DNA from 2 places in the Acidovorax sp. GW460-11-11-14-LB4 genome. Region 1 is predicted to be linked to the other one. Evidence: predicted binding sites of a transcription regulator. Region 1 holds the regulator's gene; the other holds the start of a gene.

Region 1 (6,093 bases):
GGCATGGTGCTTTTGACGCAGCTGGTGTTTTACGGGCTGCCGTGGTTTGAATGGGGCCAGCGCCAGATGGTGCTGTTTGATTTGGGGGCTCGCAGGTTCTACATCTTTGGCTTGGTGCTATATCCGCAGGATTTCATCTATCTCACCGGCCTTCTGATCATTTCGGCGCTGTCGCTGTTCCTCTTCACCGCCGTGGCAGGGCGCCTTTGGTGTGGCTTTGCCTGTCCGCAGACGGTGTACACCGAAATGTTCATGTGGATCGAGCACAAGATCGAAGGCGATCGCAGTGCCCGCCTCCGTCTGGACAACGGTCCCTGGACGTTCGAGAAGATCCGCAAAAAGTTTCTCAAGCAGGTGGTGTGGATCGCCGTGGCCCTGTGGACTGGGTTCACTTTCGTAGGGTACTTCGTGCCCATCCGCGAACTGGGCAGCGAGCTGCTGGCGTTTGAAGGCGGCTGGCAGATTTTCTGGGTGCTGTTCTACGGTTTTGCCACCTACGGCAACGCAGGCTTCATGCGCGAGCAGGTCTGTAAGTACATGTGCCCCTATGCGCGCTTTCAGAGCGCAATGTTTGATAAAGACACGCTCATCGTCACCTACGACCCTGAGCGTGGCGAGCAGCGCGGCCCGCGCAAGAAGAACATTGACTACAAGGCCCAGGGGCTTGGCGACTGCATTGACTGCTCGCTGTGTGTGCAGGTCTGTCCGGTGGGCATCGATATCCGGAAGGGCTTGCAATATGAGTGCATTGGTTGCGGGTTGTGTGTGGACGCCTGCAATACGGTGATGGACAAGATGCAGTACCCGCGTGGCCTGATCCGCTATTCCACCCAGAACGGCGTGGCCAAGCGCTGGACGCAGTCCCAGATGCTGCGTCGCGTGTTGCGTCCGCGTGTGCTGATCTACACCGCCGTACTGGTAGCACTGTGCGTTGCCATGCTGGCCAGCCTGGTGGTGCGCACGCCGCTGAAGGTGGATGTCGTGCGTGACCGGGCCGCGCTCTCGCGCATTGTGGCGGGGGGCAAACTGGAGAATATTTACCGGCTGCAGATCATGAATGCCACGGAGGGCGAACAGCGCTACCGCATCAGCGCGCGTGGACTGGAGGGGCTGGAGGTGGCCTCCGAGGCCGAAGTGGATATTGGCGCAGCAGAGTCGCGCTGGGTGGCCGTGCGTTTGCAGATTCCGTACGGTTCTGCCACTTCGGGCTCGCATGCGGTTCAGTTTGACGTGCAGGCCGTAGGGGCAGCTGCCCATGTGACGGAAAAATCCGTGTTTCTTGTGCCGCGTTGAGCGGCATCCCGGTGGGGCCTTTCAGGGCCGCACTTTGACCGATATTGTTGAGGAGTAGAGCACCATGTCTTCAAACCCTGCCATCGCGACACCGGCAATTCCCGTGCCCTGGTGGAAGTTCGGCCATGTGTGGCTGGTGATTGCCGGGCCTGCCATCGTGATCGTGGCTGGCTTTGTGACGCTGTGGCTGGCGATTTCTCGGCCTGACCCGGTGGTAGCCGAGGATTACTACCGCCAGGGCATTGAGATCAATAAGACCTTGGTGGCGCCGGAGAAAAGCCTGGCACCGGCCCTCAAGGCCCGCAACCATGCGGCCACCCCTGTGCAAGACCAACCACGCTGACAACCCTCCGGTCGCTGCCCCCAGCGACCCCAGGCAGCACCAGGAGACAGAACCGATATGTGGACGCAACGCCTGATGTGGATTGCATGGCCCGCCTTCTTGATGGCGGGCGTGCTGGAGATGCTGGTTTTTGCCATGGTGGACCCCCAGGACCTGCACTGGTTCGGCCAGCCCCTGGCGCTGTCACGGCAAGGGGTGTACACCCTCGCATTTTTTGTGTTTTGGGCCATCACCATGGCCACGAGCGCATTGACGACACTGCTGTCCATGTCTCCGTTCGAGGTCAACCGGTGCCCGGTGCCCGATGGGGAGCGCCCCGACGATTGCCGCAAGACATCGTCCTGCCCCTGAACCCTTTTCGCCTGCTTGTCTGGGCATGCAATGCATGCCGTTTCGCAAGAGATGGTTGTACTTGGTGCGGAACCGGCCCTCCGCGTGGAAGTGGCTCGGTGTCAGTGTCGTCAGTGGCAGGTCTGCTGGCTGTTCACGATGCGTCGCAGGGCATCGGTGTCGAGGATGCGCACATGGCGCTGTTTGACTTCCACGATCCCTTCTTCCACAAACTTGGAGAAGGTCCGGCTGACCGTTTCGAGTTTGAGGCCGAGGTAGCTGCCGATTTCTTCGCGCGTCATGCGCAACACCAGTTCCGACTGCGAGAAGCCCCGTGCATGCAGGCGCTGCACCAGGTTCAGCAAAAAGGCGGCCAGGCGTTCTTCGGCACGCATGCTGCCCAGCAGCAACATCACGCCGTGCTCGCGCACGATCTCGCGACTCATGATCTTGTGCACGTGGTGCTGCAGGGCTGTGACTTCGCGTGACAGCTCTTCAATGCGGTCGAAGGGCATGACACACACTTCGGCGTCTTCAAGTGCCACCGCATCACAGGTATGGTGGTCATTGACGATACCGTCAAGCCCGATGATCTCGCCCGCCATCTGAAAGCCCGTGACCTGGTCGCGACCGTCTTCTGTGGCCACGCAGGTCTTGAAGAACCCGGTGCGGATGGCATACAGGGACGTGAAGGACTCGCCATTGCGAAACAGCGTCCCTCCGCGTTTGACTTTGCGACGGACGGCAACCACCTCGTCAATGCGCTGGAGCTGCTCTTCGTTCAAGCCCACGGGCATGCACAGCTCGCGGAGGTTGCAGTTGGAGCAGGCGACTTTGATGGTGAGCGGGTTCATAGGCACATGGACTTGGGTTGTTGGTCGAGCATATCGTGCATGCCGTACACGAACCTGAATACAGGGCGCGGGCGAGCGGCTGACCTTCATCAAATTGTCGCCGTATCGCTTGTTGGTTCACTTGATGCAGGTCAAGGACATGTCCCGGAGCCTACGGCACAGTCAAGGTGTACGCAAGGAAATTTCCCCATGACTGCTGTTTCGCCAGATCTTCTGCGCCGCTTTGACGTGCCAGGGCCCCGTTATACGTCCTATCCAACGGCCGACCGATTTGTGGAGGCCTTCGGTCAGGAAGATTATGTGCTGGCGCTGCAACAGCGCCGTTCGGGCACGCTGGCCAAGGCCATGCCGCTGTCCCTGTACGTGCACATCCCGTTTTGCGAATCCCTGTGCTACTACTGCGCCTGCAACAAGATCATCACCAAACACCATGACCGCGCCGAGGTCTACTTGCGCTATCTGAGCCGCGAGATCGACCTGCACACCGCGCACTGTGGCGTAGGACAGGTGGTGAGCCAATTGCACCTGGGCGGTGGCACGCCCACCTTCCTCTCCGATGCGGGCTTGCGGGAGCTGATGGCCATGCTCAAGCGCAGCTTCACGCTGGCGCCCGGGGGCGAATACTCGATCGAAGTGGATCCGCGCACGGTCAACTCCGAGCGTCTGGCGCTCCTGGCTGAATTGGGCTTTAACCGCCTGAGTTTTGGCGTGCAGGACTTTGATGCCGAAGTGCAAAAGGCCGTGCACCGCATTCAGCCTGCAGAGCAGGTTTTTGCACTGGTGGAGTCCGCCCGCTCGCTGGGATTTGATTCGGTGAACGTGGACCTGATCTACGGCCTGCCGCGCCAGACGCCAGAGTCTTTTGACCGCACGCTGGCGCAGGTGGCGCAGCTGCGGCCTGACCGCATTGCGTTGTATGCCTATGCACACTTGCCGGAGCGTTTCAAGCCACAGCGTCGCATCATCTCCGCCGAATTGCCCACAGGCGCGAGCAAGCTGTCCATGCTCTCGCGCTCACTCGATGCGTTCATGGACGCTGGGTATGTCTATGTGGGCATGGACCACTTTGCTCTGCCTACCGACGCACTGGCTGTGGCCAAGCGCCAGGGACGCTTGCACCGCAACTTCCAGGGCTACAGCACGCAGCCAGACTGCGACCTGATTGGGCTGGGCGTATCGGCCATCGGCCGGGTAGGGGCGACTTACAGCCAGAACTCGAAGACGCTGGACGAGTACTACGACTTCCTGGACCAGGGGCGGCTACCTGTGGTCCGCGGGCTCGCCCTGACCCGCGACGACCTGGTGCGCCGCGCGGCCATCATGGCCCTGATGTGCCAGGGCGAGCTGCTGTTCGAGCCGATGGAGCAGGCGTGGTTGATCGATTTCCGCCAGTACTTCGCAGCAGAGTTGGCGCAGCTGGAGGGTATGCAGGAGCAGGGGTTGGTACGGGTGGGGCCGGAGGGCATTGAAGTGACCGCCACCGGGTGGTTCTTCGTGCGCGGTATCGCCATGGTTTTTGACCGTTATCTGCAGGCGGACCGCAACCGCGCCCGGTTTTCGCGCATCATCTGACACCTATGCTTGCCACTGTTGGCTGGACTGCTTTGCTCATGGGACTCGCTGGCGGGTCCCATTGCTTGGCCATGTGTTCCGCGCCGTGCGGAGCATTGGTGCGGCAGGGCGGCGCACCACAGGCGGACGGTGGTGCGGAGCAGGAGGTGCGCTGGGCGCCGCGTGGTGGTGCGCTGCAGCGCACCATGGCCTTTCACGCAGGGCGCCTGGTGGGGTATGCCAGCGCAGGTGCACTGGCGGCCTTGGCCATGGACAGTCTGGCATGGCTGACCCAGCAAACCAGCGCGCTGCGCCCCGCCTGGACACTCATGCATGTGGCGGTGATGGCCTGGGGGCTCATGATGATGGTGCAGTCGCGGCAGCCTGCCTGGGTGGAGCAGGCGGGCCGCTCCGTGTGGGCGCGTGTTCGTCCGCTGGTCGGGGCACCGGGCGGAGTGATGGCGGCCGGGGTCCTGTGGGCCCTGATGCCTTGTGGACTGCTCTATTCGGCCCTGTTGGTCGCGGCGCTCAGCGGGGGGGCGCTGGAGGGTGCCCTGACCATGGCTCTGTTTGCAGTGGGCAGCGGGGTGTGGCTGGTGGGCGGCCCCTGGGCTTGGAGCAGCCTTCGCAACCGCCTGAATCTCGCGCGGGCGCAGTGGGGCACGAGGGCCGCAGGCGCCATGCTGTGCGCGGTAGCTGCCTGGGCGCTGTGGATGGATCTCATTTACAAGCCGTCGCTCTGGTGCCGCTGAGCGCGCGGCGTTGATCCGTCCACATCACCCCAGTCGCCCCGCGGCAGGAAGGTGGGCGATGCCTTTGTCGCGGGGACCGGGGTGGTCCAGCCAGGCCCGCTTTCAGTCAAGTGTTGCCGGATCGCTGCGCGGCCTGTCGGTTCTTCGCCACGTCACTGGAACTGGTGATAATCTGCGTAACTATTGGTGGCATTGATGTCGCCATGTATCGTGCGCCTGACGTGAACTCATCCATCCTCATCGACATCAGCCAACTGCGTGTCGGCATGTACATCCAGCTCGACGTGGGCTGGATGCATCATCCGTTCCCGACCAGCAGTTTCCGGGTGGCGTCGTCGGAGCAGATCACCACCTTGCGGGAGCTGGGACTGACCGAGGTGCGTTACGTCCCCAAGAAGAGCGATCCTGAACTCCAGGAGCTGGTGCCGGCCGCCTGGAGCGTGCCTGAAATGACAGTGCCGCCGCCCAACGGCCTGGATGCGCCCGGGCCTGGCACGACCACTGTCGTGGACCCCGAGGCACAGCGTCGCCGTGAGCTGCTGGAAGCGCAAAACCGGGCCTTGGCCGCCTGCAACCAGCGTTTCTCGGAAGCCACGCGGCAGTACCAGTCCATGGAGCGCACGGTGTCAGAGCACCCGGACCAGGCCAGGGCCAAGGGGGAGGCGCTGGTCTCTGGATGCGTGACCGAACTGCTGGAAAACGGCGACTCCGTCATCCGGCTGCTGTCCGAGGGCGTGGGCGAGCGCAACGGATTGCATCCCATCAATGTGATGGTGATTTCGCTGCTGCTGGGTCGGTCCCTGGGCATGAAAAGCGAGGAGCTGCACGATCTGGGTGTGGCAGCATTGATCCACGACATTGGCAAGCTCAAGCTTCCGCCCAATCTGCGCCAGCCCACCCCGTCCATGATCCCCATGGAGCGCACGCGCTACGAGACCCACGTGGCGGAATCCGTTGCCTTGGCCAAACG
Region 2 (6,093 bases), on a different contig from region 1:
GGTGATGGAGTACCTGCAGTCGGTGACGCTTCAGGACCTTGTCACCCAGGCGCTGGAGCAGGGCACGGTCGTGGAGGAGAAGGCCCCTGCTGCGCGGGCCAAGCTGCCGCTGGCACCCAAGCCCCGCCCTTTGATGGCGCGGGTCAACGTGCCCAACTCGGTGTTTGCCCTGGGGACCATGCCGATCCTGCAGCGTCGCTGAAGGAAGCGGCCGCCATATGGTGCTGCGGGGCGCTGTGAACGGCGCCACGCACACACGAGGGCCGTGGCCAGCGGCTCCTGGCGCGGGCTACAGCTGGTGCGCCAGCTGCTTGATTCCCCGGATCAGCATCTCCACCGAGATCGCGACCAGGATCAGGCCCATCAGGCGTTCAAACGCCATCACCACGCGTTCGCCCACCAGGCGCTGGATGCGCTCGGCCAGCAGCAACACCACGGCACACACGGCCATGGTGACGCACAGTGCGCCCACCCATTCCCATCGCCGCTCCGGGGCCTGGGCCACCAGCAGCATCACCGTGGCCAGCGCCGAAGGGCCTGCCAGCGCGGGGATGGCCAGCGGCACGATCAGCGGCTCGCCCGGTAGCTCCGCCTGTGGTCCGTCCGCCGACGGAAAGATCATGCGCAGTGCGATCAGAAACAACACCACGGCACCGGCAATCTGCAGCGACAAGTCGCTCAAATTCATGACCCGCAGGAACTCCGCTCCGAAGAACAGGAACACCAGCAGCAGTGCAAACGCAATGAGCACCTCCCGCAGGATCACCCGCGCCCGGCGCTCGGGCGCCACGCCCCGCAGGGCATTGGCAAAGATGGGGATGTTGCCCAGCGGATCGGTGATCAGCAGGAGCAGGATGGTGGCCGACGCGAAGGTGTAGCTCACGTTGCGTACACCGCGTCCAGCGAGCGAAAGCCCTTGATCTCGATCGGGTTGCCGCTGGGGTCGTGGAAGAACATCGTCCACTGTTCGCCCGGCTGGCCTTCAAAACGCACCTGCGGCTCCAGCACGAAGGCGGTGTCGGCGGCCTTCAGTCGTGCGGCCAGCGCATGCCAGTCGGGCAACTCCAGGATGGCGCCGAAGTGCGGCATGGGCACCAGATGGTCTCCCACGTGCCCGGTGCGGGCGCTGGCAAACGGCGTGCCCAGATGCAACGAGATCTGGTGGCCGAAGAAGTCGAAGTCCACCCAGGTGTCGGTGCTTCGGCCCTCCAGGCAGCCCAGCACGCCGCCGTAAAAGCGCCGGGCGGCATCCAGGTCGGTGACGTGAAAGGCGAGGTGAAAAAGGCTGCGCATCCCGCAGAGGATAGCAGCCAGTGCCACACCGTGGCGTGGCCTGCAGGTCGGTCAGGCGACCGACGGATCGGCGGCCATGTTGTCAAACTTCTTGAAATACTGGCGCGCCATGGCCACCAGCTGGGCGTCTGTCGGATGGTCTGCGGCCACCGAGTCCACCACCACGCCGGCCACGGCCGCATGGTGTTTGGCGGCCCAGTCGCGGAACTGGTTGCGCACCAGGCCCGGGCCGGCCAGCAGCACCTCGCGGGTGTGGGTCAGTGTCTGGGCGATATCGGCAAAAAACGGCGCGAGGTCGTCGGCCTTGCCCTGGTGCTTGTGGTGGCTGCGGGACTTGATGCGCTGGGCTTCCGCGTGTTCGCGATCGAACATCACCACATGGGCTTCGGATTGGTCCATCCAGACAACGGCGTGAAAAGTGCTCATGAATCGGCTTTCTTGAAGGAGTGACAAAAAACGGGAAAGAAGCAGCCTGAGTGCGTGCATTCGCTCATGCCGCCCGCCGGTGTTGCTCGGCCTTTTCCTGGCAATGCACACAGCGTGCGGCCTCGGGCGTGGCGTGCAGGCGGGCGGCGGTGATGTGGGTGCCGCAATCCGTGCACTCGCCGTAGGTGCCGGCTTCGATGCGGGCCAGGGCGGCCTCGACCGCCGCCAGGTGTGCGGTCTCGCGTTCGTCCAGGGCAAATTCCAGCTCGCGTTCGGTGGCAACCTGGGCACGCGGGTCTTCCGGTTGTCCGAAGTGGTCGGCGGCGGCTTCGGCGCGGCCGATGACACCACCGCGCTGCGCGGCCAGCTGGGCCAGCAACTCGGATTGCTGGGCCAGTAACTGCTGGCGGAAAGGTGCGGCTTGGGTCTTGTCCATGCGGGGTCTCCTCGGGGTGATCGGATACCTGCATGGTGCGCCTGTGCGCGGCGCGCTGGGTTGACCAAGGTCAAGGGATGGCGCGCGGTGTCCCCACCCTGGTGACACCGCTGCGTGGCGGGCTCAGCGCTTGGGCGGGCGCGCCAGCATCTCGGCGGTGTTGGTCTTGCGGTCCGCGTTCACGCGCTGCACATGGGGGCGTTCGGCCATGCGGGCGAGGTAGTCGCGCACAGGCAGGTCGGCCAGGTAGTCCTTGCCGTAGATGATCTTGGTGGCGGAGCTGACCAGCGGCAGGTGAACGACGGCCGCGCAGTCGGCCATCGTGAAGGTGTCGCCGCCCACGTAGGGGCTGAACTTTGCCAACTGGCCGAAGGCGGCAATGTTCTTCTGCAGCTGTGCGCCCACCTTTTCCTTGGCGGTGTCGCTCACGGTGCCGCCAAAGAACGCCTGCGGATACAGGTTGCGTGCCACCAGCTCCAGGTGCAACTCCAGAAAGGTGATCAGCTCGCGCACCTTGGCGGCCTGGAAGGGGTCGGCCGGGATCAGTGGGTGATCGGGGTGGGCGGCTTCGATGTAGTCGGCGATCACCGCCGATTCACACAGTGCTCCCTGCGGCGTGCGCAGGTAGGGCACCTTGCCCAGCGGGCTGGCGCTGCGATCGGTCTCGCCCACCCAGGCCAGTTCTTCGGTGAACGGCAGGCCCTTTTCGAGCAGCGCAAGCTTGACCTTGTTGTAGTAGTTGCTGGCCGAAAAGCCGCAGAGTGTGAGCATGGTGTGTCTCCGATGTGTTGTAGGGGCAAGAGCACATCCTAGGCCCGCACCTGGTGCGGGGCGGTCACGCAGATGACCCGTACGCTGGCTGGCGCGGACTGCGCACCTACAATGGCGCTTCCATGTCGTTGCCGTCCCTCCAAACCATCCGCAGCCTTCGCTGGCTCGCCCGCTGTGTGCTGGCGTGGTTTGTGTTGTCGATCGGCGTGGCCGTTGCGTCGCCGCTGGTGCACCCGCAGGCAATGGAGCTGATCTGCTCCGGCTCAGGTGCGATCAAGGTGCTGGTCAAGACCGACGACGGCGCCAAGGAGCTGCCCAGCCACACGCTGGACTGCCCGATGTGCGCGCATGTGGGCGCTCCCCCTCCCGCATCGCAGGCCCAGCTGCCTGTGGTTCACCCGTTGGCGCATGCCCTGCGCCCCATCCCTGCCGCGCACATTGCAGCGCGCACCGCCGCGCCCCTGCCGCCGCGCGGGCCCCCATCGCTCTCCTGAAATCGCTATTGATTCGATAGCTGCTGGCGCATGATTCACTTGCGCTTGCGGCCTATTTGGTTTGATTTTCAGGAGTTTCCATGCGCAAAAGCCGCATGGCGCTGGCCGTGGCCAGTGCCTTTCCCGTCGTCCTTGGCATCGCGTCCGCCGGGGCTTCATCCGCATTCGCCCAGACCGCTGACAGCACCAGCACCACCAGCCATGCCCCGGTCAAGGAACTGGGCGTGGTCACCATCACCGGCGGCCAGCCCACCTCGCTGCCCACGCAGATCCCCACCACCATCGAGGGCGTGACGCGCGAGCAGATCGAGCATGCGATCAACGCCACCGACAGCGAAGACGCCCTCAAGTACCTGCCCAGTCTGCTGGTGCGCAAGCGCTATATCGGCGACTACAACCACGCCGTGCTGTCCACCCGCGCCTCGGGCACGGGCAACCCGGCGCGGTCCATGGTGTTTGCCGATGGCATTTTGCTGAGCAACTACCTGGGCAACGGCCCCACCAACGCGCCACGCTGGATGCTGGTCACGCCGGAAGAAATTGAGCGCGTGGACGTGCTCTACGGCCCGTTTTCGGCCGCCTATGCAGGCAACTCGGTGGGTGCGGTGGTGGACTACGTCACGCGCATGCCGACAAAGTTCGAGGCGCACGGGCAGGTCAGCTATCAGCACCAGCCCTTTGACCTGTACAGCACCAACGGCACCTACGGCGGCAAGCAGGTCAGCGCCTCGGTGGGCAACAAAAATGGCGACTGGTCGTGGTTCCTGAACTTCAACAAGACCGACAGCGAAGGCCAGCCGCTCACCTTCCCCACACGCCTGGTGTCTGCAGGCACCGTGGGCAGCGCGGGCACACCCGTGACGGGCGCAGTGCTGGGCAACAACCGCAGCAACCAGCCCTGGTACCTGCTGGGCACGGCCACCCAGTACCACACGCAGCAAGACCACATCAAGGCCAAGATCGCCTACGACTTCTCGCCCACCGTGCGCGCCGCCTACACCTTCGGCTGGTGGCACAACGCATCCGAGGGGCGCCCCACCAGCTACCTGCGCGATGCCAATGGCAATGCGGTCTACGGCGGCACGGTCAACATCAATGGCCGCTCGTTTGCGCTCGCGCCCACGGACTTCAATGTGTCCAACGAAGACCTCACCCATTTCATGCACGGCCTGTCGGTCAAGAGCCGCACGCAGGGCGTGTTTGATTGGGAGGTGGCCGCCAGCCTGTACGACTACCAGACCGACACCCTGCGCGCTGCTACTGTGGCGCTGCCTGCCGCGCTGAACGGCGGGGCAGGGCGCGTCGTCAACAGCAAGGGCACGGGCTGGAACACGCTGGCCGCCAAGGGCAGCTGGCGGCCCGATGGGCTGCAGGGCACGCATATCGTGGACTTTGGCTTGCAGCGCGACAGCTACCAACTGCGCACTATCGAAAACGCTACGACGAACTGGATCAGCGGTGATGCCGGCGCCCGCAACCAGGCCTTCAACGGCGACACGCAACTCATTGGCCTGTGGGCGCAAGACACCTGGAAGATCGCACCACGGTGGAAGGCCGTGCTGGGCGCCCGCGCCGAGCGCTGGAGCGCCAGCAATGGCCAGACCGGCAACGCCACCACCACGCTGAGCCACCCCGAGCGCAACGAGACCTATGTGTCGCCCAAGGCTGCCGTGGCCTACCAGGCCAGCGACCTGTGGGTGCTCAAGGCCTCCACCGGCCGTGCCGTGCGGATGCCCACGGTGGCCGAGCTGTACCAGGGCGGCATCAGCGGCAGCGGCACGCTCATCAACAACGACCCCAATCTGAAACCCGAAAAGAGCTGGACCACCGAGCTGACCGCCGAGCGCGACATGGGCAATGGCCTGCTGCGCCTCACTGCGTTTTTTGAGCGCACGAAGGACGCGCTGTACTCGCAGACCAATGTGCTGGTCACACCCAACGTGACCAACGTGCAGAACGTGGATGCCATCCGCACGAAGGGGATCGAGCTGGCTTACCAGGCCACCAACGTCTTCATGCGCGGGCTGGAGCTGGGCAGCAGCCTGACCTGGACGGATTCCAAGATCACGCGCAACGACAAGTTCCCGGCCAGCGTCGGCCAATGGCAGCCCCGCATCCCCGAGTGGCGCGCCACTGCGGTGGCCACCTACCGGCCCGATGACAAGTGGTCGTACACCCTGGGCGCGCGCTACAGCGGCAAGCAGTACAGCACGCTCGACAACAGTGACCCCAACGGCTTTGCCTACCAGGGCGCGAGCCGCTACTTCACCACCGATGTGCGCGTGCGCTACCAGATCACCAAAGCGGTCAGCGCCGCCGTGGGCATCGACAACCTCAACAACTACCAGTTCTGGAACTTCCACCCCTACCCGCAGCGCAGCTACATGGCCGAGCTGAAGGTAAGCCTCTGAAAGGAAAATATCCCATGTCTCTGAACACTATGAAAAAGATAGCTGCTGCCGCATGTTTGACTAGCGCTACAGCCCTGTTTGGCACTGCATCTGCCCATGTGGTGCTCGAATACCAGGTGGCCCCGGCCGGCGCCAGCTACAAGGCCGCGTTCAAGGTCGGCCACGGCTGCGGCGCGTCGCCCACGCGGCAGGTTGTGGTGGACATCCCTGCAGGCATGCGCGGTGCGCGCCCCATGCCCAAGCCGGGCTGGACGCTGGAGGT

What was found. Region 1 encodes FNR, which switches genes on or off when oxygen is low (the NO sensors DNR and NnrR bind a similar motif). Its sites were predicted from a motif close to TTGATNNNNATCAA; they were not measured.
Region 2: AC07X4_RS05485 (TraR/DksA family transcriptional regulator) is a predicted target of FNR. The motif match lies at 2,216-2,229, and genes of this name have one in related genera.

Annotation. Positions count from the first base shown of each region.
Region 1 is NZ_JBWKYJ010000018.1:41,805-47,897, reverse strand. It holds gene ccoG (cytochrome c oxidase accessory protein CcoG) at 1-1,293, shown strand, start outside; gene AC07X4_RS09440 (FixH family protein) at 1,358-1,636, shown strand; gene AC07X4_RS09435 (hypothetical protein) at 1,694-1,987, shown strand; gene fnr (fumarate/nitrate reduction transcriptional regulator Fnr) at 2,098-2,820, opposite strand; gene hemN (oxygen-independent coproporphyrinogen III oxidase) at 3,010-4,392, shown strand; gene AC07X4_RS09420 (sulfite exporter TauE/SafE family protein) at 4,398-5,123, shown strand; gene AC07X4_RS09415 (cyclic di-GMP phosphodiesterase) at 5,345-6,093, shown strand, end outside.
Region 2 is NZ_JBWKYJ010000008.1:11,241-17,333, reverse strand. It holds gene AC07X4_RS05505 (Rrf2 family transcriptional regulator) at 1-202, shown strand, start outside; gene AC07X4_RS05500 (MarC family protein) at 290-883, opposite strand; gene AC07X4_RS05495 (VOC family protein) at 880-1,293, opposite strand; gene AC07X4_RS05490 (hypothetical protein) at 1,345-1,719, opposite strand; gene AC07X4_RS05485 (TraR/DksA family transcriptional regulator) at 1,784-2,155, opposite strand; gene AC07X4_RS05480 (glutathione S-transferase) at 2,279-2,926, opposite strand; gene AC07X4_RS05475 (DUF2946 family protein) at 3,049-3,420, shown strand; gene AC07X4_RS05470 (TonB-dependent receptor) at 3,501-5,831, shown strand; gene AC07X4_RS05465 (YcnI family copper-binding membrane protein) at 5,846-6,093, shown strand, end outside.